DNA from 3 places in the Sodalis ligni genome. Region 1 is predicted to be linked to each of the others. Evidence: riboswitches for the same ligand, from Rfam matches in the RefSeq annotation. Region 1 holds a riboswitch; each other region holds the start of a gene.
The links. A riboswitch is a leader RNA that binds a small molecule or an ion and turns the genes downstream of it on or off. The one in region 1 is predicted to bind cobalamin.
Positions count from the first base shown of each region.

Region 2: it holds a riboswitch for cobalamin, as region 1 does, so the genes downstream of both, GTU79_RS14895 (cobyrinic acid a,c-diamide synthase CobB) here and GTU79_RS06425 (energy-coupling factor ABC transporter permease) in region 1, are expected to answer to the same signal.
Region 3: it holds a riboswitch for cobalamin, as region 1 does, so the genes downstream of both, btuB (TonB-dependent vitamin B12 receptor BtuB) here and GTU79_RS06425 (energy-coupling factor ABC transporter permease) in region 1, are expected to answer to the same signal.

Region 1 is NZ_CP075169.1:1,371,506-1,374,786, forward strand. Features, by position in the region: cobalamin riboswitch at 967-1,183, shown strand; gene GTU79_RS06425 (energy-coupling factor ABC transporter permease) at 1,450-2,115, shown strand; gene GTU79_RS06430 (hypothetical protein) at 2,117-2,470, shown strand; gene cbiQ (cobalt ECF transporter T component CbiQ) at 2,467-3,243, shown strand; gene GTU79_RS06440 (energy-coupling factor ABC transporter ATP-binding protein) at 3,255-3,281, shown strand, end outside.
Region 2 is NZ_CP075169.1:3,203,904-3,207,184, reverse strand. Features, by position in the region: gene pocR (transcriptional regulator PocR) at 388-1,314, shown strand; cobalamin riboswitch at 1,496-1,678, shown strand; gene GTU79_RS14895 (cobyrinic acid a,c-diamide synthase CobB) at 1,808-3,172, shown strand; gene cbiB (adenosylcobinamide-phosphate synthase CbiB) at 3,258-3,281, shown strand, end outside.
Region 3 is NZ_CP075169.1:6,113,999-6,117,279, forward strand. Features, by position in the region: gene btuB (TonB-dependent vitamin B12 receptor BtuB) at 1-1,211, opposite strand, end outside; cobalamin riboswitch at 1,282-1,468, opposite strand; gene trmA (tRNA (uridine(54)-C5)-methyltransferase TrmA) at 1,600-2,709, shown strand; gene GTU79_RS28395 (hypothetical protein) at 2,734-2,877, shown strand; gene GTU79_RS28400 (MFS transporter) at 3,033-3,281, shown strand, end outside.

The DNA.
Region 1 (3,281 bases):
ATTTAAATAAGCCAAGCCAGGCCGGGCCTTTAAGTCCGGCTATTTATGATCGCCTAAGGATATACATAATTCGCGATGCAATTCCTTTATTAAGTCATCAGCATATATCTAAGAGGAATTAGATTTCATGTTAAATTAACTTAATTAACATTTATTGAAAAAAATCAAGAGACATTATTAGATCACCAGCAAAAAATGTGTGCGATACCAGTATCTCAATGGAGGTTTCTTTTTCCATGTGAGGAGCGTGCTGGATGGAATGGAGCCTGCGTTTATCGTGGAACGTACTTTGCGGGGTAGGCGGTTCGCGCAGAGGGGAGAATCGGCGGCAAACGCCGGATTATGACCGAACAAGCGATTGACCGGGCGCGCCGGATGTTTGCCAAGGTGCAACTTTACAACTGGTGGCGCTGATATTGAAGGTATCTCCCAACACGATTTATCACTATATCCCGGCGCGGGAGCGGTAGACAGGTTTTACTTAATGAACATCTCTTAATGTTAAATTCAAGGGCCTTATTGGCCCTTGTAAAGAATCCTGTTGGACTCCCCTGTGGATCTAGACGCTCAAGGCCTGTAGTTATCCACGATAAATCTTAAGAAGTTCATTCAATGTTATATAGCGATCCGCTTTTGTAACGATAATTGATTCAGATCATTTTTATTTTTTCGTTTCATGAATTAGTAATTGATGTAAATCATATCCATCCGCAATAACCATTCCCGCTTAATAGCCTTTTATCAAACATGTACAGGAACTTGAACCACCTTTATTCCTAATGAGTGCCAAGGCAGGACTCAACTATTCCCTGTTAATTTAAGCACTACCCCCACCTCCGTAACAAAAATATGATATCCACCTGCAAATTTTTCACATACAAAATTTCTCCTTATCATGATCTACCGCAACAAAATCCCGACATAAGGTTTATTTATCCCTTGACGTTAATTGAAAAAAAACTCAGGATAAATTTCCGAGATTTGGGTGCCTTAGCTTCGCGATCGCGAGGCGGGTGAAACGGAAAGCCGGTCAGATCCCTTTTTGGATAATCAATATTCCGGCGCAGCCCCCGCTACTGTAAGCCTGACGAATTTACCTTCAGCCACTGTGTTTTATGACATGGGAAGGCGGTAAAGAAGAATGACGGCAAGCCAGGAGACCGGCCCATCTCATACAGGAAGTACCAATCCCCGGGGTGATGGGAAGGGTTCGGTTATAACTTCGCGGCGAGAGTGGTTAACATTCCCCGTGTCTGAACTTATTTTCCTTCCTTCACTGCCGCATGTTGGTTTTTTAATTTGTGTTATATACCCAATGGCTTTCAAGCGGCGGCAAGCGAAAAATCCCGATGAGGCTTACTCAGGCAGGTTATTCGAGTGAAAGAGTCTATCCAGCACAGCTGCAACGAGAGAGATGATGGGTATAGTTGACACTCGTGAGGATCAGGCATGCATATCGAAGATGGAATTTTACCGCTGACGGCATGCGCCGTTTATTATGCCGTGACGGCGGTTTTTGTTGTGCCGGGCATCTATGAAATAAAAAGAAAAATCAAAACTAATCTCGCTTATAAACCTTTCCTCGCCATGATCGGCGTCGCGGTGTTTGTTATCTCGGCGATGCATTTGCCGGTGCCGGTCACCGGCTCCAGCTCTCATCCGTGCGGCACGCCATTGGCGGCGATTATTATCGGTCCGTTCGCCACCGCGGTGGTGTCGATGATTGTGCTGTTTTTCCAGGCGGTCTTCCTGGGCCATGGCGGCATTACCACCATCGGCGCCAATACGGTCTCCATGGGCATTGCCGGGGCTTTTTCCGGTTACGCCGTGTGGAAATTCTTCAGGGCGTTTCGTTTTCCGTTATGGCTCGCCGCGGGCATGGCCGGCCTGGTGGGGGATTTGGTGACCTATCTCACCAGCGCGTTTGAGCTGGCGTTAAGCCTGCACGGCAACGTTCCGCTGGTGAAGCAGTGGATGATTTTTTTCATGGGCTACGGTCCGACGCAGCTGCCGCTGGCGGTGGCCGAGGCGGTTTTTACCGCCGCGGTGCTGCAGGCCATGGTCAGCCGGCGACCTGACCTGTTGCCGGGAATCTTGACGAGAACGGGAGCATAACATGTCATTGCAGATTGAGACTCCGACCGAAGAGGCGAAAAAAACCCAATTTTTTGATGGTTTCACCAAAACCATGCTGACGGTCATGTGCGTTATCCTGCTGTTTATCTTTGCTTCGGGAACTTATATGAGCACCCACAACATGGACGGCAGCGGTACGGATAACCACGTCAATGATTTGGCCACCGGCGTGGCGCACAAACCTCATCATCCCTTTGTGGAATTGCCGGGGGATGCCGAGGTGGGGGCCTTTTCCGTGGCCAACTTTTTCGCCGGCCTGATTGTGGGATATCATTGGCTGAAGCTGTTTGGCGGCAAGGGCAACGCCGTCGGGAGCAAAGAAGAAGCATCATGAGCCTGGCGCGTTTCGCCGATGAATCCTCCAGTCCCCTGCGCCGGCTGGACAGCCGGGTAAAAACCGTTGTTTTGCTGTCGGCGGTGGCGGTGGCTTCCGTCTTGAGCCAATGGTATCTGGCGCTGGCATTATGGCTGGCCGCCATCAGTCTGTTTTGCGTTATGCCCTTTGACCGCAGGGCATTGTTAAAACGCTTGATCATGCCGATGGGTATTGCCTGGCTGGTATTTTTAAGCGTGCTGTTCACCCATGGCAGCCGGCTGCTGTTCACTATTCCGCTTCACTACTTTTCCCTTGATGCCTATCAGGAGGGATTGGTCTTCGGTATTGTCCTTTTCTTACGCATCATGGCGGCGGTGACCCTGGTTGCCGCGCTGTCATTCAGCACGCCGATGATAGATATCCTGGAAACGCTGCGCCTTTGCAAAGTGCCGCATACCGTTATTGATATTGCGGATATGATGTATCGTTATGTTTTTATTATGCAGGATACCGCCTTTACCATGCGGCAGGCGCAAATCAGCCGCTTGGGAGAGACTGTTTCCTGGCTGCGCAGAGTCAGGGATACGGGTAAGGTCGCCGGCGGTATCCTCATCCGATCCCTGGACCGAAGCACGCGGATTTATCAGGCCATGCTGGCTCGCGGTTATGATGAAGACAGTCACGACCTGTGCTTTTTTACCACCAAGGTGCCAAGGCGGGATAAATTGATTGGCCTGGCCGCCGGCTTATTGCTGATATTGGTCGTCACGCTGAATGTGTTAAGCCGCTAACCGAGAAAACCATGGACATTATCAAGCTTTCCGACGTC
Region 2 (3,281 bases), 1.8 Mb from region 1:
GCTGTGACCGGTCAGGGGGAAATGAACAGCCATAGCAAATATCCGTAATTGAAGTTTCAGTATTCAGTTAACCGACTTGAAAAGTAAGAAAAGTTATGATCTGAGCTGATAATGTTCATTCCACAGAAAATGAATAATAACGAAAAAGTGTTATCTGATTTAAAACGACAAACCCAGCATTGACGGTATCTGTAGTCCGATGGGCGCTTAAAATTGATTATGGTTTTACTATTTATTAGCTGCGGCGTTCTCCCGGCGCGGCGGGAAACGGCGTTTAGCCTTATGTGCTATCGAACCCCCGTTTTGATAATTGTGTACCGGAGCACATTATCAAATGGGTAAAAAATGATTGAATCTAAGGTAGCTTTGAAGAAGAAAGGGGGGAATATGAATTCCGGCAGTTTCATGGATTCAGATTTGATAAATAAAATCGCGCAGGATTTCGCTAATGCCACCAATCTGGCGGTTGTGGTGGTGAATATTCACGGCGAGGAAGTCTCGGATTTATATCACTTCACCCCTTTTTGTCAATTAATGCGCCAGGATCCGGAGATGAGCCGGCGCTGCCGTATGAGCGACAGGTGCGGCGGACTGGAAGCGTCAAAATCCAATCAGCCCTGCATTTACCGCTGCCACTCCGGCCTGACCGACTTCTCCATTCCGCTGCTTATCAGCGGACATTTGGTTGGGTTTGTCTTATGCGGACAGGTCCGGGTGCATGACACCGTAACCCTGCCTTCGGTGCAGGACTGTACCAGCAGGGCTTGGCAAAAAGATTATCAATTAACTGAAAGCTATGAAAAAATTCCGGTGGTGGATTTCGATCGCCTCATCTCCTCCGCTGATTTGCTGAAAATGATTGTGGATAACTACCTGAAACAGCAGTTGGAAGTGGTGGTATTCAAGGAGCACGGCGACGGGCCGATAGAACGCCGGACGGCGGTTCCCAGCCAGCACGAGAGCAAGATGAAAAAAGCGTTGCGCTGCATCGACAATCATTACTTCGAGGATCTGCGGCTGGAAGACGTGGCGGCGATGGTCTACCTCAGTCCCTATTATTTCAGCAAACTGTTCAAGAAATACCAGGGGATCGGCTTCAACGCTTATGTTAATCAATTGCGTATGCAAAGCGCCCGGCAGATGCTTGAACAAAGCGATTGGCCCATCGCCACTATTGCCCGTAATCTCGGATTTTCTCAGGCAAGCTACTTTTGCAAGTTATTTCGCCAAACCTACCGTATTACTCCTCAGGCCTATCGTGAACAGCGCTTTTCGCCGCCGGAAAATAAAGATATCGTTGCTTTATTTAATTAATTTTATCTCTTTAAATTGACGTAACAAAAAAATGTTATCGCCGTCCGATAAATTCCAAATAAATCCGCCGCCGCGAACATTTTTTTTGATCCGAAAGGGGGTATATTCCCCTTTGAATACTTTACATTAGTCATCAACGGTCGATTGCCCGGCTTCACAAGGGCCGCCGGCCGCTGTGGAAAAGTACATTTTGCATTCAGGTGAAACGTGCCGCAAGGCCGTTAGGGAAGGAGGTGAAAATCCTCCGCAGCCCCCGCTGCTGTGATGCCGACGACTCCGTGATAACCACTGATCTCAGCCGATTGGGAAGGTTCGGAGAAGGATGACGCCAAGCCAGAAAACCTGCCTGATTGCCCATAGCCTTGATAGGCTCGGTAACAACTCCTTCGGCGGGAAGCGGGTTGTCCCAACAATGCCGTCGGGACAGTGAGTCTCCCGCAGCCTTTGTTTGCGACAATCCCCAGCGGCGCCTCTGGGGAGTAACGGGATGAAGATGAAAGCGATACTCATCGGCGGCGCGCAAAGCGGGACAGGCAAGACCTTGCTCACCCTGGGACTGCTGCGCGCCCTGGCGCGGCGAGGTTTGCGGGTGCAGCCCTTCAAATGCGGACCGGATTATATCGACACCGGCTGGCATCAGGCGGTAAGCGGTATTCCCTCGCACAATCTCGATGCCTATATGCTTGAATCGTCAACGCTGAACGGTCTGTTCAACCGTCATATGGCCGATGCCGATATCGGTATCATTGAAGGTGTGATGGGTCTTTACGACGGGCTGGGCAGCGATGGGGATCTCTGCAGCAGCGCATCCCTGGCCAAGCAGCTGCGTGTGCCGGTGATACTGGTTATCGACGGCAAAGCGGTTTCCACCTCGGCGGCCGCAGTCGTCTTGGGGTTCAAGCAGTTCGACCCGGCGGTAAATATCGCCGGCGTCATTATCAATCGCGTTTCCTCGGAAAATCATTTCAACCTCATCAAAACCGCCATCCTCCGCTACTGCAATGTGCCGGTATTGGGTTACCTGCCGCCATTGCCTGACTGGAATTTACCCTCCCGCCATCTGGGGCTGATTCCGGCGCGGGAGTCCGAACGCGGGCAAACCCAATGGGAGCAGTTGGCTGACGGCGTTGAGCAACATATCGATCTGGATAGATTGCTGGCATTGGCCGAGTGCCGCCCCGATGGAGGCCGGCTGCCCGCGCTGCCGGGCCATGAGCGTTATTCCAGGCTGACCCTGGCCCTGGCGGACGACGAGGCGTTTAATTTTTATTATCCCGACAACCTGCGGATGCTGCAGGATATCGGCGTACGAATTATCCGTTTCAGTCCGCTGCACGATCGGGTGTTACCTCCCTGCCAAATGATCTACCTCGGCGGCGGTTTCCCGGAAATGTTCCCGACCCAGCTGGCGGATAATCGGCCCATGCGCCAGGCGCTGCTGCGCGCCGGACAGAACGGCGCCGCCATCTATGCCGAATGCGGCGGCCTGATGTATCTGGGGGCGGCGCTGATAGTACAGGACGGCACCAGCTATCCCATGGTGGGACTGCTGCAGGGCTTTAGCCGCATGACCCAGGGGCTTAAACGCTTCGGTTATTGTGAAGGCCGGTCGTTAAGCGACAATCTGCTGGCGGGCCGGGGTGAAACCCTGCGCGGGCACGAGTTCCACCACTCCGAATACATCACCGATGAAACGCCGCTGTTTCGCATGAGCAAAACCGCCGCCAACGGGGACGTCCACCAGTGGGCGGGCGGGTACGGCGGCGGCAACATTTTCGCCAGCTATCTGCATGTGCACTTCTACCAGCGGCCCGCCATGGTGAAACGCTGGCTTGATCTGGGATGCGCGCAATTATGACGACTGCTGCGATATTGCCTGTTCAACAGGCGGTCATATCCATGAGCGATGCCGGTATGCTTTTGGCGCGGGGAGACGCGGCATGTTGACGCTCAGCGCCTATATTGTC
Region 3 (3,281 bases), 1.7 Mb from region 1:
CAGGTACCGTGCCAGCCAAATTGTGAATTGTCATCTCCCCGCACCGCGCCTTCTAATGTCACCGGTCCGAAAAGCTGCTGCGTCGTGGCATAGATGCCTGTGTTGTGCTGCTCGTAGCCATCGGTGAGGTAGTCGGTACCGGGCTCGGTTGTCTGTTTCTGCCAATCCACCCCGGCGCTGACCAGACCGTGAGTGACCTGGAGGGTATTGCCCCATTGCAGGTTGTATTGATCGGAATCGTCCAGTGTAGCGGAAGCCGAATAGGGTCCGTATTTGGGATCGTAGTTATAGTCCTTGGTATGGCTATAACTGTATGAGAGCTGGGAGGCGTATATACCTTCCTGAAAACGCAGGCCGGTATCATAGGTGCGGCTATATAACTGGCGGGTATCGAGCAGCGCATCTTCATGCGCCGGGTCGGTATAGGCATAGGTGCCGTCATAAGCGGTACGATTGTCGTAGCCATACACCCGCGCAAAACCGCTGAACTGTTGATTGAACGTATGATCCAACGACGCGAACAGGGTCTTGCTCATGAATCCGTCCCGGTCGGGCTGCGCCGGATCGCCATAAGGGTCGGGCAAATTGGCCTGCACATCGAATCCGCGGGTATAGGTGTAATTTCCCGCCACCGTGGCCACGGTATTATCCCCCAGCCGCTGCTGAGTGGACCCATCGTAACTTTGGTAACCCTTTGAACCCATGCCGGCGCTCAGGGTGGTTCCGGGTTTTTCGCGGGTGGTGATGATATTGACCACCCCGCCGATGGCGTCCGAGCCGTAGACGGCGGAGCGCGGACCGCGGATAAATTCGATGCGCTGAACCAGAGAGATGGGAATTTGGCTAAGATCGGATGAGCCGGAAATCCCAGCCTGATTCAAACGCACGCCATCGATGAGCACCAGGGCGTGACTGGAATTGGTGCCGCGAATGAACAGAGAGCTTTGCTGTCCCAGTCCGCCGTATTGCGCGATATCCACGCCCGGTAAACGGCTTAAGGCTTCAGCTACCGATTTGATTTGGCCACGGTCGATATCCTCGCGTGTCACGACGCTGGTGGGCGCCAGCACTGATGAAACCGGCTGTGGAAAACGATTTGCCGAAACAATAAGTGTGTCATTACTGCCGTTTGGAGCGTTGTTATCCTGCGCCCACCCGGAGAATGTCGTAACGGACAATGCCGCCAGAACGGTATTTTTGATAGTCAACATTGACGTAGCATCCAATAGATAAAATAGGATGCCGCAGGTTCCGTGTTTGATAGCACGCGATAAACAGGGATATTGCGACGAAATACCGGCAGGTTTTCGGGCTTGGGATGTGTTTAACACCAGGCGACGACTTCCCGTCGAAAAGACAGTGTCTGCTTCCGCTATCGCCCTGACGTCCCCTCACCGCTGCGCGTCAGCTCCAGCTTAGAACTGGATTCCCTTTTAACTCACAAGAGACCGGGCAAATATCCTACAATCAAAGGGATAATTATGTCTATAGAACTCATTAGGTAAGAAATTATAAATTGAACAGCATTGGACATCACCCGTTTATCCCCTACAATCCCCACAAACCGATAAAGTTGGCCTATATCGACGAGAAATCATCATGACTACCGAGACGTTGCCTATCGACGCTTACGAAACGCAATTGGCTGAAAAAGCCGCCCGACTAAAAGCGATGATGGCAGCTTACCGGGCGCCGGAGCCGGAAATATTCCGTTCACCGGTAAATCATTACCGGATGCGAGCCGAATTCAGGATTTGGCATGAAGAGCAGGACCTCTACCACATCATGTTTGATCCGCTCACCAAAGAGCGTATCCGCATCGATTTCTTTGCCGCCGGCAGCGAGTTAATCAATCGGTTGATGACGGCAATGATCCAGGCCTTGCGCCTTTCGCCGGTTTTACGCCGTAAGCTTTTTCAGCTGGATTATCTCACCACCATGAGCGGTGAAGCGGTCATCACGCTGATATACCACCGTCCGTTGGATGACGAATGGCGCGAGGCCGCCGCAGCGCTGCGGGATGGATTGCGGGCGCAGGGTTTTGCGGTAAATCTCATCGGCCGGGCCGCCAAAACCAAAATTTGCCTGGACCGGGATTATGCGGATGAAAGATTGCCGGTATCGGGAAGGGAACTCATCTACCGGCAGATTGAAAACAGCTTTACCCAGCCGAATGCCGCCGTCAATATCCATATGCTGGAGTGGGCGCTGGCGGCAACCCAAAACGCCCAGGGAGACTTGCTGGAGCTGTACTGCGGCAACGGGAATTTTTCGCTGGCGCTGGCGCGTAACTTTGAGCGGGTACTGGCGACGGAGATAGCCAAGCCTTCGGTGGAAGCGGCACAGTATAATATTGCCGCCAACCATATCGGCAATGTGCAGATCATCCGCATGTCGGCGGAGGAGTTTACCCAGGCCATGCAGGGTGTGCGGGAATTTACCCGGCTGAAAGATATCGACCTGGCCAGTTACCGCTGCGAGACTATTTTTGTCGATCCGCCGCGCAGCGGGTTGGATGACGCCACGGTGGAGCTGGTCCGGTGTTATCCGCGCATCCTGTATATCTCGTGCAATCCCGAGTCATTGTGCCGCAATTTGGAATCCCTTTCTCAAACTCACGACATCATACGCATGGCGCTGTTTGATCAATTCCCTTACACCCGCCATATGGAATGCGGCGTCTTATTGACGGCAAAAATGCCTGAATAAACGGCGCCCGTGTCAAGGCGCCCTATGCTGCCGATTTCCGTATCGGCGAAAAATCATTTCCCGTCATTATCGCCTTTGCTGTCCCCCATGACCGCGAATGCCTCCGTGCAGGAGGCGAATTTCCTCATCCTGATGGCCAATCCTGGGTCCCGTCCCTCCAAGGCTTGAATAAATTTTTACCGCCTTGATCGATATGTGACATGCATCATATCAAAAATCCAATGTAAATTTAAAATATACTTTCACATTAAATAAAATGACGTTTTGTTTTTCAATGGGGTGAAGGGATGTCTCGGACAAACTATCGATGGGTGATATGCGCATTGCTGTTTTTTGGTACCACCATAAATTATCTCGACCGGCAAGTGTTAAGCCTGTTAGAACCGGCATTAGCCAAAGAATTCAGTTGGAGTAACAGCGACTACGCAAATATAGCGGCAGTGTTTCAATTCACTTACGCTATCGGGATGCTGTTTGCCGGGCGGTTTGTCGATTTTACCGGAAGCAAGACAGGGTACGCCTGGGTATTAGGCATTTGGTCCCTTGGCGCGGTATTGCATGCCTTTGTAGCG